2 regions of the Streptomyces sp. CA-181903 genome follow, and region 2 is predicted to be linked to the other one. Evidence: predicted binding sites of a transcription regulator. Region 2 holds the regulator's gene; the other holds the start of a gene.
The links. The regulator HspR, encoded in region 2, represses chaperone genes until heat shock. The targets are predictions, from matches to a motif close to TTGAGNNNNNNNNNCTCAA.
Positions count from the first base shown of each region.

Region 1 (9,832 bases), 1.4 Mb from region 2:
CGTATGAACGTGTGCTTCCGCCTTCGACCCTACGTCAACTCGGATCACGAGGCTCGTCCTGGAAGAGTGACCCGGATCCGGCAGCCCCGGGGGATTCGGCCACGCCGATGCTGCCGCCGTGCAGGTCGACCGCCCAGCGGGCGATGGCGAGCCCCAGCCCCGTCCCCCCGTCGCTGCCCGGCCCGTGCTGCCCGGAGCCGCCCCGGTTGAACCGCTCGAAGACCCGGTGCCGCTCGGCCGGCGGGATGCCCGGGCCCTCGTCCAGCACCTCCAGGTCCAGCGACTGCGGCCCCTCGCCGCGCCGCGCCCGGACCGTCACCCTGCCGTGCGGGGGGCTGTGCCGGACGGCGTTCTCCACCAGGTTGGCGACCACCTGGTGCAGCCGCTCCGCGTCCGCGTGGGCGGTCAGGTCGGGCGGCGAGACGTCCAGGTGCAGGTGGACGTCCTTGCGGGCGGCCCGGGGCGCGGTGCCGGTGCCGCAGGCGATGCTGGTCTCCTTCAGCACCTGCGCCAGGTACGGCCAGACCTCGAAGCCGCGCGCGTGCAGCGGCACGACACCGTTGTCGAGCCGGGACAGATCGAGTAACTGCTCCACCAGCCGCCCCAGCCGTTCGGTCTGCTGGAGGGCAGCCCGCATGGTCTCCGGATCGGCGGCCGAGACGCCGTCCACCACGTTCTCCAGCACTGCCCGCAGTCCGGCGATCGGGGTGCGCAGCTCGTGCGAGACGTTGGCGACCAGCTCCTTGCGGTGGGTGTCCACCGCCTCCAGGTCGGCCGCCATCCGGTTGAAGGCGTGCGCCAGGTCGCCGAACTCGTCCCGCCGCCCGTCCCGCACCCGCCGGGTGTAGTCACCCTGCGCCATCGCCCGGGTGACCTCGGTCATCTCGTCCAGCGGCGCGGTCAGGCCGTGCGCCACGAACTGGGTGATCAGCAGCGAGGCGATGATCGAGAAGACGGTGATGACGCGGAGACCGGTCGCCGACCGGAACGCGACGAACACCAGGAACGTCGTGATCACCACGGAGCCGACCACCAGCCAGCCGAGCGCGGCCTTGACCGACCGGTAGGGATCCAGCGGGCGCAGCGCCTCCCAGGCGCGGCTCAGCAGGCCCGGCCGCGGACAGCCGGTCATCTCGCGTCCGCGTCCCTCGCGCCCGGGGCCGTGAGGCGTCCGCTCGGGGCCGTGACGCGTCCGCCCGGGGCCGTGAGGCGCCCGCCCTCGGCAGAGACGCGTCCGCCCGCGGCCATGACGTGCCCATCCGCGGACACGCGGCGGCCACCCGTGGATATGCGGCGGCCACCCGTGGACACGCTGCGGCCGCCCGCGGTCATGCCGCGTCTGCCCGTGGTCATGCCGCCGGGGTCTCCAGGGCGTACCCCACACCGTGCACCGTCCGGATCCGCTCCGCGCCGATCTTGCGCCGCAGCGCCTTGATGTGGCTGTCGACGGTCCGGGTGCCCGAGGCGTCCGCCCAGTCCCACACCTCGGCCAGCAACTGCTCCCGGGAGAGGACGGCGCGCGGGGTGTTCGCCAGGCAGACCAGCAGGTCGAACTCGGTCGGCGTCAGGTGGACGTCCCCGCCGCGCACCCGCACCCGGCGCTGCGCGTGGTCGATCTCCAGCTCGCCCAGCCGCAGGATCCCGCTGCGCGGGGTGTGCGCGGCCAGCGTCGCCCGCTCCACCCGGCGCAGCAGGACGTGCACCCGCGCCGCCAGCTCGCGCATGGAGAACGGCTTGGTCATGTAGTCGTCCGCGCCGACGCCCAGGCCGACCAGCATGTCGGTCTCGTCGTCGCGCGCGGTGAGCATCAGCACCGGCACCGGGCGGCGGGCCTGGACGCGCCGGCACACCTCCAGGCCGTCGTAGCCCGGCAGCATCACGTCCAGCACCAGCAGGTCCGGCTGCCACGCCTCGGTGGTGTCCACGGCCGCGGGTCCGTCGCCCGCGATCCGCACCTGGAACCCCTCGGCCCGCAGCCGTGCCGCGATGGCGTCGGCGATGGTCCGGTCGTCCTCGACGATCAGTACCCGCCGCTGCGCCCCGGCGGAGGCTGCGGCGCCGCTCGGGCCCGTGTGTGTCTGCTCCATGTGCCCCGCCCCTAGCCGTCGTCCCCAGCGTCTTCCGGTGCCGGTCCTCCCACTGTGGCAAGCAGGGTACGGGCAGGTGGCGGGGGACGGCTACGCGGCGAGGACGGCGAGGTGGACGACGTCGGGGACGCCTCGGGCAACGATGATCTCTTCGGTGGTTACCCCGGCGAACCCGGCATTCCGGAGGGCTTCCTCGAACCGTTCGGACGGCTGTGCGGACCACACCGCGAGCACCCCGCCGGGGCGCAGCCGGGCACGGCAGGCGGCGAGGCCGGTGGGGGAGTAGAGGCCCTTGTTGTCATCGGTGACGGTCCAGTCGGGGCCGTTGTCGATGTCGAGGCAGATCGCGTCGTAGTCGGGGGCGGGGACCGGGGCGTCCAGGTACGCGAGGAGGTCCGCCTCGACGATCCGTACGCGCGGATCGGCGAGCGCCGCGCCGGAGACGGCGGACAGCGGGCCCGCGCGGTGCCAGTCGACCACCGCCCGCTCCCGCTCCACCACTGTGATCCGGCCCCAGCGCGGCTCCGCCGCGGCGTGCGCCAGCGAGAAGCCCACGCCCAGGCCGCCGATCAGCACCGCCGGCTCCGGCCGCCCGGCCGGCAGCGCCTTCAGCGCGGCCTCCACCAGCAGCCGCTCGGAGCGGCCGTCCGAAGTGTCCATCAGGAAGCAGCCGTTCGCGATGATCTCGTACACCGGCGGCGCCCCCTCCGCCGCGCCGCGCCGCCGCAGGACGACCTCGCCGTAGGGGCCGTCGCGGCGGTCGAGGGTGGTCGCTGTGGTGGCTGTGGTCAGTGGGGCCGCGGGATCGTTCGGGACATACGGGACGGGCACGGGAGACCTCCGGAGACCGTTGATGTTCGACGGACGCATCCGAAGGTTAAGAGGTTGACAGGCGTGGCCTTGTTCACGGACCGAAGACGGGTCCGGCGGACGCCGGGGCCCGTACTGTTCTACTGCGGCCCGCCGCCGGGCGGGCCGTCCGGAGCGTCCCGGGAAGGCCCGGGCACGCCCCGGGCACGACGACGGAAGGGAGCCCGGCCGAGTGACCGCCGCTGATCCCGCCGAGGCGAGCGCCCCCGCGCCGGCCGACGGCCCCGCCGCCGGACGGCGGCCGGCGCGCCCGCTCAGAGCCCGGTTCCACGGGCTGCGGCAGCTGGTCCCCACCCCCCGGGCCACGCCCTTCACCTTCTGCTACGGCCTCGTCCTGCTCGGCACCGCGGTCTACGCCGAGCTCGGCGACGAGTCGACCGTCAACCGGCTGCTCCGCGACTCCAGCACCGACGCGGCCCACCTGGCCGACCGGCCGCTGGTCGTCCTGTTCGCCAGCGCCCTGTGGGTCGCCGGCGGGCTCTGGTCCTTCTTCGGCTGGGCGTTCGCGCCGGTGCTCGGCGCGCTGGAACGGCGGGTGGGCGGGCTGCGCACGGCCGGCGTCTTCCTACTGGGCCATGTGCTGGCGACCCTGGCGACCGAGCTGCCGGTGGCCGGCGCGGTCGCCGCGGGCCGGCTCCCGGCCGACTCGCTGCACCGGCTCGACTACGGCATCAGCTTCGGCCTGATGGCCTGCCTCGGCGCGCTGGCGACCCTCCAGCGCCCGCCCTGGAAGTGGGGGCTGCTGGGCGCCGCTTCCCTGATGTGCGCCCAGGACCTGGTCGAACTCGCGGATCCGCTGGCCAGTTGGGGACATCCGATCGCCCTGCTGGCCGGTGCCGCCTGTGAGCTGCTGCTGCGCGGCGACGTCCGCGACGCGGCACCGGCCGCGGGGGCTCCCCTCCGACCCGCACCGGCTGTCGCCGTGGCTCCGGCCGGTACCACTGTCCCGGTCGTCGCCGGTACGGGCGGCCTGGTGGGCCTTTCGACGGGCGCGGGTGTCCCGACGGGCACGGGTGTCCTGACCGTCGCAGAGGTTCCGGCGGGCGCGGGTGCCCCGACCGTCGCGGATGTCCCGACCGGCACGGGCTTCCCGACCGCCGCAGGTGCCCCGACCGGCACCGGTGTCCTATCCGGCGCGGGCCCAGCGGACGGTACGGGCTCAGGTGGTACGCGCGCCTCCTCCGGTGCGGGCTCGGCGGACGGTACACGCGCCCCGTCCCGCACGAACTCAGCGGACGCATCGGACGGTACACGCGCCCCGTCCGGCACGAACTCAGCGGACGCCGCCGTCCCAGCTCCACTCGGCGACGTGCTCCTCCCCGGGCCGCGCGATCCGTCCGGTGGCGCGGAGCAGGGCCCGGCCGGGCTCGTCCTCGTGCGGGACGCCGGGGAACAGCCGGGCGAGGGCGGGGCCGGCGAGCTCGTCCGGCGGGGTCCAGTCGACGCCCAGGCCGGCGGCGATGTCGTGGGTGTGGACGACGGTCTCCACCACGCCCATGGCGGCGAAGCCGGGCCCGTCGGAGTGGCCCCAGGGGTGCCAGGCCCGGTCCTCGGGCGCGGCGGCGCGGACGGCGGCGGTGAGGAACGACGCCGCGACGCGGATGCCCTCCAGGCGGGCTGAGACCGGGGCCCGCGGGTCGAGCGAGGCGAACAGCGTGATGTAGCGGTCCCGCGGCCTGGCGGTGAGCAGCCCCGCGTACCCGGTGACGCCCAGGGCCAGGTGGTCCAGCGTCGCGTGGCAGGACCACTCCGGCCGTCCGGCCCGCCGAGACCAGTCCGCGTCCGGGGCCAGGCCGTCGAGGAAGGCGGTGGTCCGCCCGGCGGCCTCGGTGACCAGGGCGGCCCAGTCGGGGGCGGCGGCCGTGCCCGTCGTCGTCACAGGGCTCACGCGCGTCCCTCCGCCCGGACCAGCTCGACCAGCCGGCCCCAGCTGTCGCCGCCGTGACCGGCGTCGACGCCCCGCTTGACCAGGCCCTGGAACAGCTCGGGCAGACCGGAGGCCACCCCGCGCGCCTCGCTGGTGTGCACGAGGTGCTCGATGGCCGCGAGGTGCACGTCGAGCGTGGCGTCGTCGCCCGGGTAGCCGCGGGCGTCGGCCTGCGGGGCGTACGTGTTCATGAAGAACTCGACGGCCCGCATCCAGCGGCCGGCGACCGCGGTGAAGGCGGCGGCCTCGCCCTCGCCGTCCGTCCCGACGAGCGCCACGCCGTGCGCCCAGCCGGCGAGCGTGGACCACATCAGGCCGAGCAGCGCGGTGTCGTAGAGGGAGGCCAGGGTGACGTCGGTGCCCAGGTCCACCGGGTCGCCGAGGGCGGCGAGTGTCGTGCGGTGCTCGGTGAGGGCCTCCGGGGAGCCGCTGTAGAGGAACATGAAGTCGGGGTTGCCGACACCGGGCGGCGTCGTCATGATCGCGCCGTCGAGGTAGCGGAAGCCGTGCTCACCGGCCCGGCGGGCCGCCTCGGCGGCCTGCTCCGGGGTGCCGGAGGTGAGGTTGACGACGGTCCGTCCGGCCAGGTCGCCGGCCAGCGGGTCCAGGACCTCGTGGACGGTGTCGTAGGTGGCCAGGCAGACGACCACCAGCGGGCTCGCCGCCACGGCCGCGGCGGCGTCCGGCGCCTCGGCGGCGCCCTTCTCCACCAGGGCGGCGGCCTTGCCGGCCGTGCGGTTCCAGACGGTCGTGCGGTGGCCGGCCGCCAGGAACGCACCGGCCAGCGCGGTGCCCATCGAGCCCAGACCGAGGACGGTCACCTTCGTGCTCATGGAAAAGTCACCCGTTTCATACGGAAGTGCTGGAATGCGAAAAGGATTTGGGAGGGAATCGAGAGGGACGTGAAAGGGCGTGCTCTCGTCTGGCCCCTACGTTTCCAGCACCCGCGCGGCCCCGACAGTGGCAGGACTGACCGCATCCGCAAAATTCCTGCCAGTAGGCTCCCCGGCATGAGCGCTGGTTCCGTGGCCGTGGCAGTGATCGACGACGACATCCCGTACTGGGACCTTTACGAGCTGGGGGTGGTCTGCACCGTCTTCGGCATCCCGCATCCGGACCTCGCCGACCCCTGGTACGACCTGCGCCTCTGCGCCGCCGGTCCGTCCCCGGAGCAGCCGCCGCCCGGCCCGCTCGGCTTCACCCTGCGCACTCCCTACGGGCTGGAGGGGCTGGACGGCGCCGACACCGTGATCATCCCGTCCGTCCCCGAGGCGTGCGTCGACGGGGAGCGCGAGCTGCCGGACGAACTCCTCCGCGCGCTCCGGCGCGCCGCCGACCGAGGCGCGCGCATGGTCTCCCTGTGCGCCGGAGCCTTCGCCCTGGCCGCCGCCGGAATCCTCGACGGCCGCCGGGCGACCGCCCACTGGATGCACACCGAGGCCCTGGCCCGCCGCCACCCGGAGGTGGAGGTGGACGACTCGGTGCTCTACGTGGACGACGGTTCGGTCCTCACCAGCGCCGGCGTCACGGCCGGCCTCGACCTGTGCCTCCACCTCGTCCGCCGTGACCTGGGCGCGCACGTCGCCAACCAGCTCGCCCGGCGGCTCGTCGTCCCGGCTCACCGCCCCGGCGGGCAGGCCCAGTTCGTCGAGGTCTCCGTCCCCGAGACGGGCGACGACGGTCTGGCCCCCGTCCTCCAGTGGGCCACCGAACGGCTCGACCAGCCCCTCACCGTCGACGACCTGGCCTCCCGCGCCGGCATGAGCCCCCGCACCTTCTTCCGCCGCCTCCAGGCCGCCACCGGCACCACCCCCCTCCAGTGGCTCCTCTCCCAGCGCCTGTCCCGTGCCCAGTCCCTCCTGAAGTCCACCGCCCTCCCCGTGGAACGCGTCGGCGAACTCAGCGGCCTGGGCACGGCCGCCAACCTGCGCCGCCACTTCACCCTGCACTTCGGCATCACCCCCACGGACTACCGCCGCGCCTTCCCGGGCCACGGCGGCCGAACGGCCCGCCCGGGCCGGACCGCGCGGCGGGTGGGGCACTGAGGGGGGGGCGGGCGCTCCGGGGCCAAGTCCCGCCTGATCGCTCACGGCGAACACGCCGTCGGGAACATCTCCCCGCGCAAGGACATTGAGTCCACATAGCTCAACTTGCCTGCCGAAGGGGAGATCATGGCTGCTGAGGCCGCTGACAGCAACGCCGTCACGACGCTGACCCTGCCCGTGCTGCCGCTCGACGACGAGGTGGTCCTGCCGGGAATGGTGGTCCCGTTGGACCTGACCGACTCCGAGGTGCGCGCGGCCGTCGAGGCGGCGCAGGCCGCGGCGCAGGGGAGCGGCAAGCCGCGCGTGCTGCTCGTCCCACGGGTGGACGGCACCTACGCCGGCACCGGCACCCTGGGCACGGTGGAGCAGGTCGGCCGGCTCTCCGACGGGGATCCGGGCGCGCTCATCCGCGGTGTCCGCCGGGTGCGGATCGGGGCCGGGACGACCGGGCCCGGTGCCGCGCTCTGGGTGGAGGGCACGGTCGTCGAGGAGACCGCCCCCGACCCGCTGCCGGGGGCCGTCACCGAGCTGATGAAGGAGTACAAGGCGCTCGCCACCAGCTGGCTCCGCAAGCGTGGCGCCTGGCAGGTCGTCGACCGCGTCCAGCAGATCGACGACGTCGCCCAGCTCGCCGACAACTCCGGCTACTCGCCCTTCCTCACCGTCGCCCAGCGCGTCGAGCTGCTGGAGACCGCCGACCCGGTCGCGCGGCTGAAGCTCGCCGTGAAGCGGCTCGGCGACCACCTCGCCGAGCAGGACGTCGCCGAGTCCATCGCCAAGGACGTCCAGGAGGGCGTCGACAAGCAGCAGCGCGAGTTCCTGCTCCGCCGCCAGCTGGAGGCCGTCCGCAAGGAGCTGGCCGAGCTCAACGGGGACGCGGGCGGGGAGTCCGACGACTACCGCGCCCGGGTGGAGGCCGCCGACCTGCCGGAGAAGGTCCGCGAGGCGGCCCTGAAGGAGGTCGACAAGCTGGAACGGGCCTCCGACCAGAGCCCCGAGAGCGGCTGGATCCGCACCTGGCTCGACACCGTCCTGGAGATGCCCTGGACGAAGCACACGGAGGACGCCTACGACATCCCGGGCGCCCGGGCCGTGCTCGACGCGGACCACGCGGGCCTGGACGACGTCAAGGAGCGGATCACCGAGTACCTGGCGGTGCGCAAGCGGCGCGCCGACCGGGGGCTGGGCGTGGTCGGCGGGCGGCGCGGGGGCGCGGTGCTCGCGCTCGTCGGCCCGCCCGGTGTCGGGAAGACGTCGCTCGGCGAGAGTGTCGCCAAGGCCATGGGGCGCGAGTTCGTCCGGGTGGCGCTCGGCGGCGTGCGCGACGAGGCGGAGATCCGCGGCCACCGGCGCACGTACGTCGGCGCGCTCCCCGGCCGCATCGTGCGCGCCGTCAAGGAGGCCGGCTCGATGAACCCGGTCGTCCTCCTCGACGAGATCGACAAGGTCGGCTCCGACTTCCGCGGCGACCCCGCCGCGGCCCTCCTGGAGGTCCTCGACCCCGCGCAGAACCACACCTTCCGCGACCACTACCTGGAGGTCGAACTCGACCTCTCCGACGTGGTCTTCCTCGCCACCGCCAACGTCCTGGAGGCCATCCCGCAGCCCCTGCTCGACCGGATGGAGCTCGTCCGCCTCGACGGCTACACCGAGGACGAGAAGGTCGTCATCGCCCGCGACCACCTGCTGCCCCGGCAGCTGGAGCGGGCCGGGCTGGAGCCCGGCGAGGTCACGGTGGACGACGCGGCGCTGCGCCGGCTCGCCGGCGAGTACACCCGCGAGGCGGGCGTCCGCACGCTGGAGCGGTACCTGGCGAGGCTGCTCCGCAAGGTCGCGGCCCAGCACGAACTCGGCGAGCGCGAACTGCCGTTCACGATCGGCGCCGACGAGCTGCGGCCGCTGATCGGCCGCCCGCACCACACCCCCGAGTCCGCCCAGGACCCGGCCGAGCGGCGCACGTCCGTCCCGGGCGTGGCCACCGGCCTGGCCGTCACCGGCGCGGGCGGCGACGTCCTCTTCGTCGAGGCGTCCCTCGCCGACCCGGAGACGGGCGCCGCCGGCCTGACCCTCACCGGCCAGCTCGGCGACGTCATGAAGGAGTCCGCCCAGATCGCCCTCTCCTTCCTCCGCTCGCACGGCGCGGAACTGGAGCTTCCGGTCGGCGACTTCAAGGAGCGCGGCGTCCACCTGCACGTCCCGGCCGGTGCCGTTCCCAAGGACGGCCCCAGCGCGGGCATCACCATGACGACGGCCCTGGCCTCCCTGCTCTCCGGCCGCCGGGTCCGCCCGGACGTCGCGATGACCGGCGAGGTCTCGCTGACCGGGCGCGTCCTGCCGATCGGCGGCGTCAAGCAGAAGCTGCTGGCGGCGCACCGGGCGGGCGTCACCACCGTCGTCATCCCCAAGCGCAACGAGCCCGACCTCGACGACGTCCCGGCCGAGGTCCTGGAGAAGCTGGAGGTCCACGCGGTGTCGGACGTCCGGCAGGTGCTGGAGCTGGCCCTGGAGCCGGCGGCGGCGGTCGTCGGGGGAGGAGTGCCCGTGGCCGCCTGAAGCGGCCGGAGTGACCTCCTGACGGGCCGTCGGAACGCGGGAATGCCGCGCTCCGACGGCCCGTTGTTCGCACCATGACGAACACTCGCACGCGTCTGAACAGCCCCGCCGGCCTCCGCTCCCTCCACCTCGGCGACACCAAGGTGACCTACGTGCCCGACGGCGTCGTCCAGCTGTCACCGCGAGGCTGGCTCCCGGCCACCGCGGACGAGGTGTGGGACGCCCACCCCGAATACCTCGACGCCGAGGGCTACCTGGTGGCCGGCGTGGGCGGCCTGCTGGTGGAGCACGGCGACCGCGCCCTGCTGATCGACGCCGGCTTCGGCCCGGTCACACTGCCGGCCGCGCCC
Region 1 covers NZ_JBNJLY010000001.1:5,075,527-5,085,358, forward strand. The annotation lists partial or broken gene ACQEVS_RS22770 (sensor histidine kinase) at 45-1,132, opposite strand; gene ACQEVS_RS22775 (response regulator transcription factor) at 1,350-2,087, opposite strand; gene ACQEVS_RS22780 (spermidine synthase) at 2,178-2,918, opposite strand; partial or broken gene ACQEVS_RS22785 (rhomboid-like protein) at 3,130-3,762, shown strand; gene ACQEVS_RS22790 (maleylpyruvate isomerase N-terminal domain-containing protein) at 4,231-4,845, opposite strand; gene ACQEVS_RS22795 (NAD(P)-dependent oxidoreductase) at 4,842-5,717, opposite strand; gene ACQEVS_RS22800 (helix-turn-helix domain-containing protein) at 5,895-6,929, shown strand; gene lon (endopeptidase La) at 7,056-9,482, shown strand; gene ACQEVS_RS22810 (MBL fold metallo-hydrolase) at 9,557-9,832, shown strand, end outside.
Region 1: lon (endopeptidase La) is a predicted target of HspR. The motif match lies at 7,015-7,033, and genes of this name have one in related genera.

Region 2 (9,832 bases):
GATGAAGGTGACGAGCAGCGCGGGGACCCACATCGGGTGGTCGCGCATCCGCCAGAAGGTGGCGGACGGGCGCAGCACCAAGCCGGTCAGCAGGTCCTTCCAGTGCAGCTTGGGGCCGGGCGGGGGGCCATTGTAGGTCTGCGCGTCGCCGTAGCCGTCGTCGCCGTACCCGTCGCCGTGCCCGTCGTCGTAACCGCCGTCCCCGTAGGGGGCGTTGCCGCCCTGGGGTGGGTACGCGTCCGGGGCCTCCCCGAGGCCGAACTGCTGGGTGCTGCCCTGGCGGTCGCCCGGGTGCCCGCTCGGGGCCCGCTCTGCCCGGGGTACGGCTGCGGGGGGCGGTGGCCCTGGCCGTGGCCTTGGCCGTGGCCCTGACCGTGACCCTGGCCTTGCGCATGGCCCGGACCCGGATAGGGGTGGCCGCCGGGGCCACCCTGGCCGCCCTGGCCACCGTGCTGCCCGCCGTAGGACGGTCCCCCGTAGGTCTGCTGCCCGCCGTAGGACGGTCCCGGGCCCTGCGGGGGGCGGTGGTGCGACGGCTCGCCGCCGAAGTACTCCGGTTCGTCCCCGCCGACCGCCGGCCCGCCCTGCCACTGCCGCCCGTCCCAGCCGCCGCCGGGGGCGCCGGGGGCGTGCCCGGGCACCCCGCCGGGCGCGCCTGCCGGGCCGGGCCCGTACGGGGCGCCGCCGCCCGGACCGCCGTAGGGGGCGCCCCCGTACGGGGCCTGCTGCCCGGGGTGTCCTGCTTGTCGTGCGGCGTTGCCCTCTTCCGAGTCCCGTCCGCGTCCCATCCTGAATCCAGCCACGCCTTCGAACGTACCCGCTCCCGGGGAGCGGTGGTGCGGGGGTGGGGCGCAGGGGCTTCCTTGCTGCTGAGCTGTGACATCCCCTAGGGGAGAGGCCCGGGAGAAGTAGGGGAAGCGGGGGTTTACGGGGCTGCGCTATGGGTTCGGGACGGGGTGGGTGGGGCCGGGCGGAGACCGGGTCCCGCTCCGCCGGGCGGCCGTCAGCCGGAGGGCACCCCGGCTGTCCGCGGCCAGTGAGCCGCAGGTGAGCAGGCTGTCCGGTCTCCTCCCGCGCGACGCCGAGCGTGCCGGCGAGGCGCGTCATGAGCTCGTCGCGGGACTGTCCGGCGGGCCGGTGCGGTCGACCGGTTGAGGCGTGGTCATGAACGCGACGCCAAGACCTCGTCCGTTGAGATCAGGGCGAAACCGCTCCTCGTTCCCCTCCGCGTCTCATTCGGGGTACCGGCGGAACTCGGAGCTGTCCACGGTCCAGGGACCCACAGGCACCGAGTCGCCGAAGACGTAGTCGGCGCGCCGGCGGTAGCTCCGACGGCCCTCGCTGTCAGTGCCGTGCGGATCCGACAGTACGGAGAGCGTGCCCTTGCGCGGATCGATCAGCAGGTAGAGGGGGATGCCCATGAGCGGGTAGTCACGCATTTTGTCGACGTAGTCATTGCCATGGTTCGTTGGGGACACGATCTCGGCGACCAGGGACAGGTCCCGTGGATGGAATGGGTCCATGGTGTCCTCCGCGAAGATCTCCTCGGGGACCACGATCAGATCCGGGCGGCGGAGCCTGCCGATGGAGGCGTCCTCCACCTCGCCTCCCGGATGTGCCACCAGCCCTTCCGCGAGTTGTCGGTCCAGTTGGCGGCGCAGGCGCATCGCGATGAGCTCGTGCGGGCGCGATGGTGACATCATCATGAAAATGCCGTCACCGGTGATCTCGGCTCCCACGATCGGGTCGGGAGCATGTTCCAGCAGCTCCTCCGCGATGGCGCGCATGCGTGCGTAATCCATGAACCGGCTCCTGCCGAGCGTGCTGCGAGCGCTGACGGAATCATCGTCCCACGCCCCACTGACAACGGCCGGGCCCCGCGAAGTCCGCGGGGCCCGGCCGTCGTCACCGTGTGCGTGGCGCTACTTCACCGGCTCCGGATCCGGCTCCGGCGCGGCGGTCGTCTCGCCGTCGCCCTCCGGCTCCACCGGCGTCTTCACCGACTCCAGCAGCAGCTGGGCGACGTCCACGACCTGGATGGACTCCTTGGCCTTGCCGTCGTTCTTCTTCCCGTTGACCGAGTCGGTCAGCATGACGAGGCAGAAGGGGCAGGCGGTGGAGACGATGTCCGGGTTGAGGGACAGCGCCTCGTCCACGCGCTCGTTGTTGATGCGCTTGCCGATGCGCTCCTCCATCCACATGCGCGCGCCGCCGGCGCCACAGCAGAAGCCGCGCTCCTTGTGGCGGTGCATCTCCTCGTTCCGCAGGCCCGGGACCTTGGCGATGATCTCGCGCGGCGGCGTGTACACCTTGTTGTGCCGGCCCAGGTAGCACGGGTCGTGGTAGGTGATCAGACCCTCGACCGGGGTGACCGGGACCAGCTTCCCCTCGTCGACGAGGTGCTGGAGCAGCTGCGTGTGGTGGATGACCTCGTACTCGCCGCCGAGCTGCGGGTACTCGTTGGCGATCGTGTTGAAGCAGTGCGGGCAGGTCGCGACGATCTTCTTCTTCGACTTCTCGACCTTGACGCCCTCCGCCCCGTCCTCACCTTCGGCGGACTCGCCGAAGGCCATGTTGAGCATCTCGACGTTCTGCTGACCGAGCTGCTGGAAGAGGAACTCGTTGCCCAGGCGGCGCGCGGAGTCACCGGTGCACGCCTCGTCGCCGCCCATGATGGCGAATTTCACGCCCGCCATGTGCAGCAGCTCCGCGAACGCCTTGGTGGTCTTCTTGGCGCGGTCCTCCAGGGCGCCGGCGCAGCCGACCCAGTACAGGTAGTCGACCTCGGTGAGGTCCTCGATGTCCTTGCCGACGACCGGGACCTCGAAGTCGACCTCCTTGGTCCATGCCAGGCGCTGCTTCTTGGCGAGGCCCCAGGGGTTGCCCTTCTTCTCCAGGTTCTTGAGCATCGTGCCCGCCTCGGACGGGAACGAGGACTCGATCATCACCTGGTAGCGGCGCATGTCGACGATGTGGTCGACGTGCTCGATGTCCACCGGGCACTGCTCGACGCACGCGCCGCAGGTGGTGCAGGACCAGAGGACGTCGGGGTCGATGACGCCGTTCTCCTCCAGCGTCCCGATCAGCGGGCGCTCGGCCTCGGCCAGGGCGGCGGCCGGAACGTCCTTCAGCTGCTCCTCGGTGGCCTTCTCCTCGCCCTCCGCGGACTTGCCGCCACCCGCGAGCAGGTACGGCGCCTTGGCGTGCGCGTGGTCGCGCAGCGACATGATCAGCAGCTTGGGGGAGAGCGGCTTGCCGGTGTTCCAGGCGGGGCACTGCGACTGGCAGCGGCCGCACTCGGTGCAGGTGTCGAAGTCGAGCAGGCCCTTCCAGGAGAAGTGCTCGATCTGGGAGACACCGAACTGGTCGTCCTCGCCCGGGTCCTCGAAGTCGATCGGCTTGCCCGCGCTGGTCATCGGCTGCAGCGCGCCGAGGGCGACGTCACCGCTGGACTCGCGCTTGAACCAGATGTTGGGGAAGGCCAGGAAGCGGTGCCAGGCCACGCCCATGTCGGTCTTGAGGGAGATCGTGATCATCCAGATGAAGGACGTCGCGATCTTGATCATGGCGACCAGGTAGGTGAGGTTCTGCAGCGTCTCGGTGCTCAGCCCCCGGAAGGCGGCGACCAGCGGGTACGAGGCGAAGTAACCGGCCTCGTAGCTCTCGACCCCGTGCTGGGCGCCCTCCAGGCCGCGCAGCGTCACGATCGAGCAGCCGACGATGAGGATGACGGCCTCGACGAAGTACGCCTGGCCGAAGTTGGAGCCCGCGAAGCGCGACTTGCGTCCCGGCTTCCCCGGCTTGCTCAGCTGCCGGACGACGATCAGGGCGAGGATGCCCAGCGTGGTCGTCGTGGCGAAGAACTCGACCCAGAGCTCGAACGGCAGCCACTCACCGATGTATGGCAGCAGCCAGTCGGCCTTGAAGAGCTGTCCGACGGCGTTGACGATGGTGATCAGCAGGGAGAAGAAGCCCAGCGCGACGCCCCAGTGGGCGACGCCGACGAGGCCCCACCGGTTCATGCGGGTGTGGCCGAGGAACTCGGTGGCCACCGTGACCGTGCGCCGGACCGGGTCGTCGGTGCGGGTGCCCTTGGGCACCGGCTGCCCCAGGCGCATGTGCTGGTAGATCTGCAGGACGGCACGGCCGAGCAGCGCGAAGCCGATCGCGATGAGGACCAGCGACACGATGATCGCGGCGAGTTGCATGGTTGGAGCTCCTCGGACCTGCGAGAGCGGGATTACTACTCGGTAACTTATCCAGTCCGTACGAGACTACTCACTCTCGCGCCCGCGATATACCCGCAGCGCCGGTGATCTGCGTCGCGCGGGCGGCCTCGGGTAGGCGGGGCTCCGCCCCGAGCGCCGGGTTGCGAATAAGGCCCGCATAAGACTTGAGTCCGCCCGACTCAGCTCCGTTGACAGTCCGCCATTCGTGTTGCACCCTTGAGTCTGTTCCACTCAAGTCAGCTGGAGGAATCGACATGGCACGTGCGGTCGGCATCGACCTGGGTACGACGAACTCCGTCGTCAGTGTTCTCGAAGGCGGTGAGCCCACCGTCATCACCAACGCCGAGGGCGCCAGGACCACGCCGTCCGTCGTCGCCTTCGCGAAGAACGGCGAGGTCCTGGTCGGTGAGGTCGCCAAGCGCCAGGCCGTGACCAACGTCGACAGGACCATCCGGTCGGTCAAGCGCCACATGGGCACCGACTGGAAGATCAACCTGGACGGCAAGGACTTCAACCCCCAGCAGATCTCCGCCTTCATCCTGCAGAAGCTGAAGCGGGACGCCGAGGCGTACCTGGGCGAGAAGGTCACGGACGCGGTCATCACCGTCCCGGCGTACTTCAACGACTCCGAGCGTCAGGCAACCAAGGAGGCCGGCGAGATCGCGGGCCTCAACGTCCTGCGCATCGTCAACGAGCCGACGGCCGCCGCGCTGGCCTACGGCCTCGACAAGGACGACCAGACCATTCTCGTCTTCGACCTCGGTGGCGGCACCTTCGACGTCTCGCTGCTGGAGATCGGCGACGGCGTCGTCGAGGTGAAGGCCACCAACGGCGACAACCACCTCGGTGGTGACGACTGGGACCAGCGCGTCGTCGACTACCTGGTCAAGCAGTTCCAGAACGGCCACGGCGTCGACCTGTCCAAGGACAAGATGGCCCTCCAGCGCCTCCGCGAGGCCGCCGAGAAGGCCAAGATCGAGCTGTCCTCGTCCACCGAGACCACGATCAACCTGCCCTACATCACGGCTTCCGCCGAGGGCCCGCTGCACCTGGACGAGAAGCTCACCCGCGCCCAGTTCCAGCAGCTCACCGCGGACCTCCTGGAGCGCTGCAAGACCCCGTTCCACAACGTCATCAAGGACGCGGGCATCGCCCTCTCCGAGATCGACCACGTGGTCCTGGTCGGCGGCTCCACCCGTATGCCCGCCGTCGCCGAGCTCGTCAAGGAGCTGACCGGCGGCCGCGAGGCCAACAAGGGCGTCAACCCGGACGAGGTCGTCGCCATCGGCGCCTCGCTCCAGGCCGGTGTCCTCAAGGGCGAGGTCAAGGACGTCCTGCTGCTCGACGTCACCCCGCTGTCCCTCGGCATCGAGACCAAGGGCGGCATCATGACCAAGCTGATCGAGCGCAACACCACGATCCCGACCAAGCGCTCCGAGATCTTCACGACGGCCGAGGACAACCAGCCGTCCGTGCAGATCCAGGTCTACCAGGGCGAGCGCGAGATCGCGGCGTACAACAAGAAGCTCGGCATGTTCGAGCTGACCGGTCTGCCCCCGGCGCCGCGCGGCGTCCCGCAGATCGAGGTCACCTTCGACATCGACGCCAACGGCATCATGCACGTGGCCGCGAAGGACCTCGGCACGGGCAAGGAGCAGAAGATGACCGTCACCGGCGGCTCCTCGCTGCCGAAGGACGAGGTCGACCGGATGCGCGAGGAGGCCGAGAAGTACGCGGAGGAGGACCACAAGCGCCGCGAGGCCGCCGAGACCCGCAACCAGGCCGAGCAGCTCGTCTACCAGACGGAGAAGTTCCTCAAGGACAACGCGGACAAGGTCCCCGGTGAGGTCAAGACCGAGGTCGAGACCGCCGTCGCCGAGCTGAAGGACAAGCTCAAGGGCGAGTCCGCCGAGGGCGACAACACCGCCGAGATCCGCACCGCGTCCGAGAAGGTCGCCGCCGTCAGCCAGAAGCTCGGCCAGGCCCTGTACGCCGACGCGCAGGCCGGCCAGGGCGCCGAGGGTGCCGCCGGTGCCGGTGCCGGTGCCGGTGCCGGTGCCGGTGCGGGCCAGCAGGCCAAGGCCGACGACGACGTCGTCGACGCCGAGATCGTGGACGAGGACAAGCCGAAGGGCGGTGCGTCGGCGTGACGGAGGAGACCCCGGGCTTCGACGAAAAGCCTGAAGGCACTCCCTCCGACGACTCGGCCGACGAGAAGGGCGCCGGTCCCGCCGACAAGGCGGGCCCGGCCCCGGCCGGGGAGGAGCTGGTCGAGGCAGGCCTCCAGGCGCAGCTGGACCAGGCGCAGGCCGCGCTCAACGAGCGCACCGCGGACCTCCAGCGGCTCCAGGCGGAGTACCAGAACTACCGCCGGCGCGTCGAGCGCGACCGGGCGCAGGTCAAGGAGGTCGCCGTCGCGAACCTCCTGTCCGAACTGCTCCCCACGCTCGACGACATCGGCCGCGCCCGTGACCACGGCGAGCTCGTCGGCGGCTTCAAGTCCGTCGCCGAATCGCTGGAGACGGTCGTGGCGAAGATGGGCCTCCAGCAGTTCGGCAAGGAGGGCGAGCCCTTCGACCCGCTGGTCCACGAGGCCCTGATGCACAGCTACGCGCCGGACGTCACCGAGACGACGTGCGTGCAGATCCTGCAGCCGGGGTATCGCATCGGCGAGCGCACGATCCGCCCCGCGCGGGTCGCCGTCGCCGAGCCGCAGCCGGGCGCCCAGGGCAAGGCCGAGGGCGAGTCGGACGAGGAGAGCGGTGGCCCGGACGAGGGCTGACGCGATGAAGCACGGCACTGACCGCACGTACCGGGAGGAGGGACGCCGGGGATGAGCACCAAGGACTTCGTGGAGAAGGACTACTACAAGGTCCTCGGCGTGCCCAAGGACGCGGCCGAGGCCGACATCAAGAAGGCGTACCGGAAGCTCGCCCGCGAGTTCCACCCGGACGCCAACAAGGGCGACGCCTCGGCCGAGGAGCGGTTCAAGGAGATCTCCGAGGCGTATGACGTCCTCGCGGACCCCAAGCGCCGCAAGGAGTACGACGAGGCGCGGGCGCTGTTCGGCAACGGCGGCTTCCGGCCCGGTCCGGGCGGCGGCTCCTTCAACTTCGACCTGGGCGACCTCTTCGGGGGCGCCCAGGGCGGAGCGGGGGCCGGCGGCTTCGGCGGCGGCCTGGGCGACGTCTTCGGCGGCCTCTTCAACCGGGGCGGCGGCACCACGCGCACCCAGCCGCGCCGGGGGCAGGACATCGAGTCCGAGGTGACGCTCAGCTTCACCGAGGCGGTGGACGGGGCCACGGTCCCGCTGCGGATGTCCTCCTCGGCGGCCTGCAAGGCGTGCTCCGGCACCGGCGACAAGGCCGGCACCCCGCGGGTCTGCCCGACCTGCGTGGGCACCGGCCAGGTGTCGCGCGGCTCCGGCGGCGGCTTCTCGCTGACCGACCCCTGCCCCGACTGCAAGGGCCGCGGGCTGATCCCCGAGAACCCCTGCGACGTCTGCAAGGGCAGCGGCCGGGCCACGTCCTCCCGCACCATGCAGGTCCGGATCCCGGCGGGCGTCTCCGACGGCCAGCGGATCCGGCTGCGCGGCAAGGGAGCGCCGGGCGAGCGCGGCGGACCCAACGGCGACCTGTACGTCGTGGTGCACGTCGGCACCCACCCGGTCTTCGGACGCAAGGGCGACAACCTCACCGTCACCGTGCCCGTCACCTTCCCGGAGGCGGCGCTCGGCGGCGAGGTGAAGGTGCCCACCCTGGGCGGACCGCCGGTCACCCTGCGGATCCCGCCCGGCACGCCCAACGGGCTCACCATGCGGGCCCGCGGCAAGGGGGCGGTGCGCAAGGACGGCACCCGCGGCGACCTGCTGGTCACCGTGGAGGTCGTGGTTCCCAAGGATCTCGACGACAAGGCCAGGGACGCCCTGGAGACCTTCCGCGACGCCACGGCGGGTGAGGACCCGCGCGCGGAGCTGTTCCGGGCGGCGAAGGGAGAGTGACCGTGATGAACGGCGACGGCCGCACCCGTCGGCGCTTCGAACCCGCTCAGCCGTACGAGCTGACCGATGAGTCGCCCGTGTACGTCATCTCGGTCGCGGCTCAGCTCTCGGGCCTGCACCCGCAGACCCTCCGCCAGTACGACCGCCTCGGCCTGGTCTCGCCCGACCGCACGGCGGGGCGCGGCCGCCGCTATTCGGCCCGCGACATCGAACAGCTCCGCCAGGTGCAGCAGCTGTCGCAGGACGAGGGCATCAACCTGGCCGGCATCAAGCGCATCATCGAACTGGAGAACCAGGTCGCCGCGCTGTCGGCCCGGGTCGCCGAGCTCCAGGCGGTCGTCGACGGCGCCGCCGCGGCGATGCAGCAGCGCGAGGCGGCGGTGCACGCCTCGTACCGGCGGGACCTGGTCCCGTACCAGGAGATGCAGCAGACGAGCGCGCTGGTCGTCTGGCATCCGCCGAAGCGGGATCGCTGATCGGTCGTCATTACTGGTCACCGATCGGTGGTTGCCGATCGGTGGTTGCCGGTCCGTTCGTCGTTCGAGAGGTCCGTCCCCGGTGAGGGACGGGCCTCTCTTGGTTGGGGAAACGATTCTCCACAGAGGGTTGTCCACAGGCATGGCGAAGACCACTGGGTGCCGTCACACTCAGTGAGCATGAGTGCGAAAAAGTGCGGTGAGTCACGGAAGTTCGCGGCGGTGGCCGCGTTGGCGGACGAGCAGGGCGGGGTCGTGGCCCTGTCCCAGGCGGAGCGGCTGGGCTGGTCGCGGAGCGGGCTGCGGCGTCGGCTGCGGAAGGAGGGCTGGCAGGCGGTGCGCCCGGGTGCGTTCGCGGCGCCGGGGCGGCCTGCCGGGCTGGTCGCGCACCTGTGGGCGCAGCAGCTGGCCCGGCCGGACCTGGTGGTCAGCCACTGGGCGGCGGCGCTGCTGCACGGTGTGGAACGGCGCGTGGAACGGCCCGAGTTCACCGCGCCGGCCGGTGGGCGGGGAGCGCACCGCCTTCCGCTGCGGCCGGACGAGGTGACGCGCAGCGCGGGGCTCGCGGTGACGACGGTCCCGCGCACCCTGGCCGACCTCTTGCGGTCGGGGCCGCGGGACGACGCGTTGGTGGCGGTGGAGTCCGCGGTGAGCCGCCGGCCCGCCGGCGAAGAGGGCACGCGCGGACCGCTGACCGTTCTCGACGCCGTCCGGGACGCGGTGCGGGACGGCGCGGGGATGCGCGGAGGGAGACGGGCGCTGGCCTGGCTGACCCTCGCCGACGAGCGGGCGGGCTCCCCGGCGGAGACGATCGCCCGGCTGCGGATGAACGACGCGGGCCTGTACCCGGAACCCCAGGCCGAGTTGTCGCTCCCCGGTGGGCGCCGGGTGTACCCGGACTTCTTCTTCAGGGAACGGGGGCTGGTGGTGGAGATCGAGGGCTACGCCTGGCACGGCGACCGGGCCCGGCACCAGCGGGACATCGCCCGCTACAACGAGCTGACGCGCTGCCCCGAGGTGCGGCGGGTGCTGCGGTTCACGGCCGACGACGTCTTCCGGCGGCCGGTGACGCTGGTGCGGACGGTCCGGCGAGCCTTGGACGGCGCGGTGGGCACGGGGGTCTCGGC
Region 2 covers NZ_JBNJLY010000001.1:3,685,522-3,695,353, reverse strand. The annotation lists partial or broken gene ACQEVS_RS16470 (Yip1 family protein) at 1-641, opposite strand, end outside; gene ACQEVS_RS16465 (Uma2 family endonuclease) at 1,233-1,802, opposite strand; gene ACQEVS_RS16460 ((Fe-S)-binding protein) at 1,923-4,208, opposite strand; gene dnaK (molecular chaperone DnaK) at 4,484-6,379, shown strand; gene grpE (nucleotide exchange factor GrpE) at 6,376-7,011, shown strand; gene dnaJ (molecular chaperone DnaJ) at 7,063-8,229, shown strand; gene ACQEVS_RS16440 (heat shock protein transcriptional repressor HspR) at 8,235-8,705, shown strand; gene ACQEVS_RS16435 (endonuclease domain-containing protein) at 8,886-9,832, shown strand, end outside.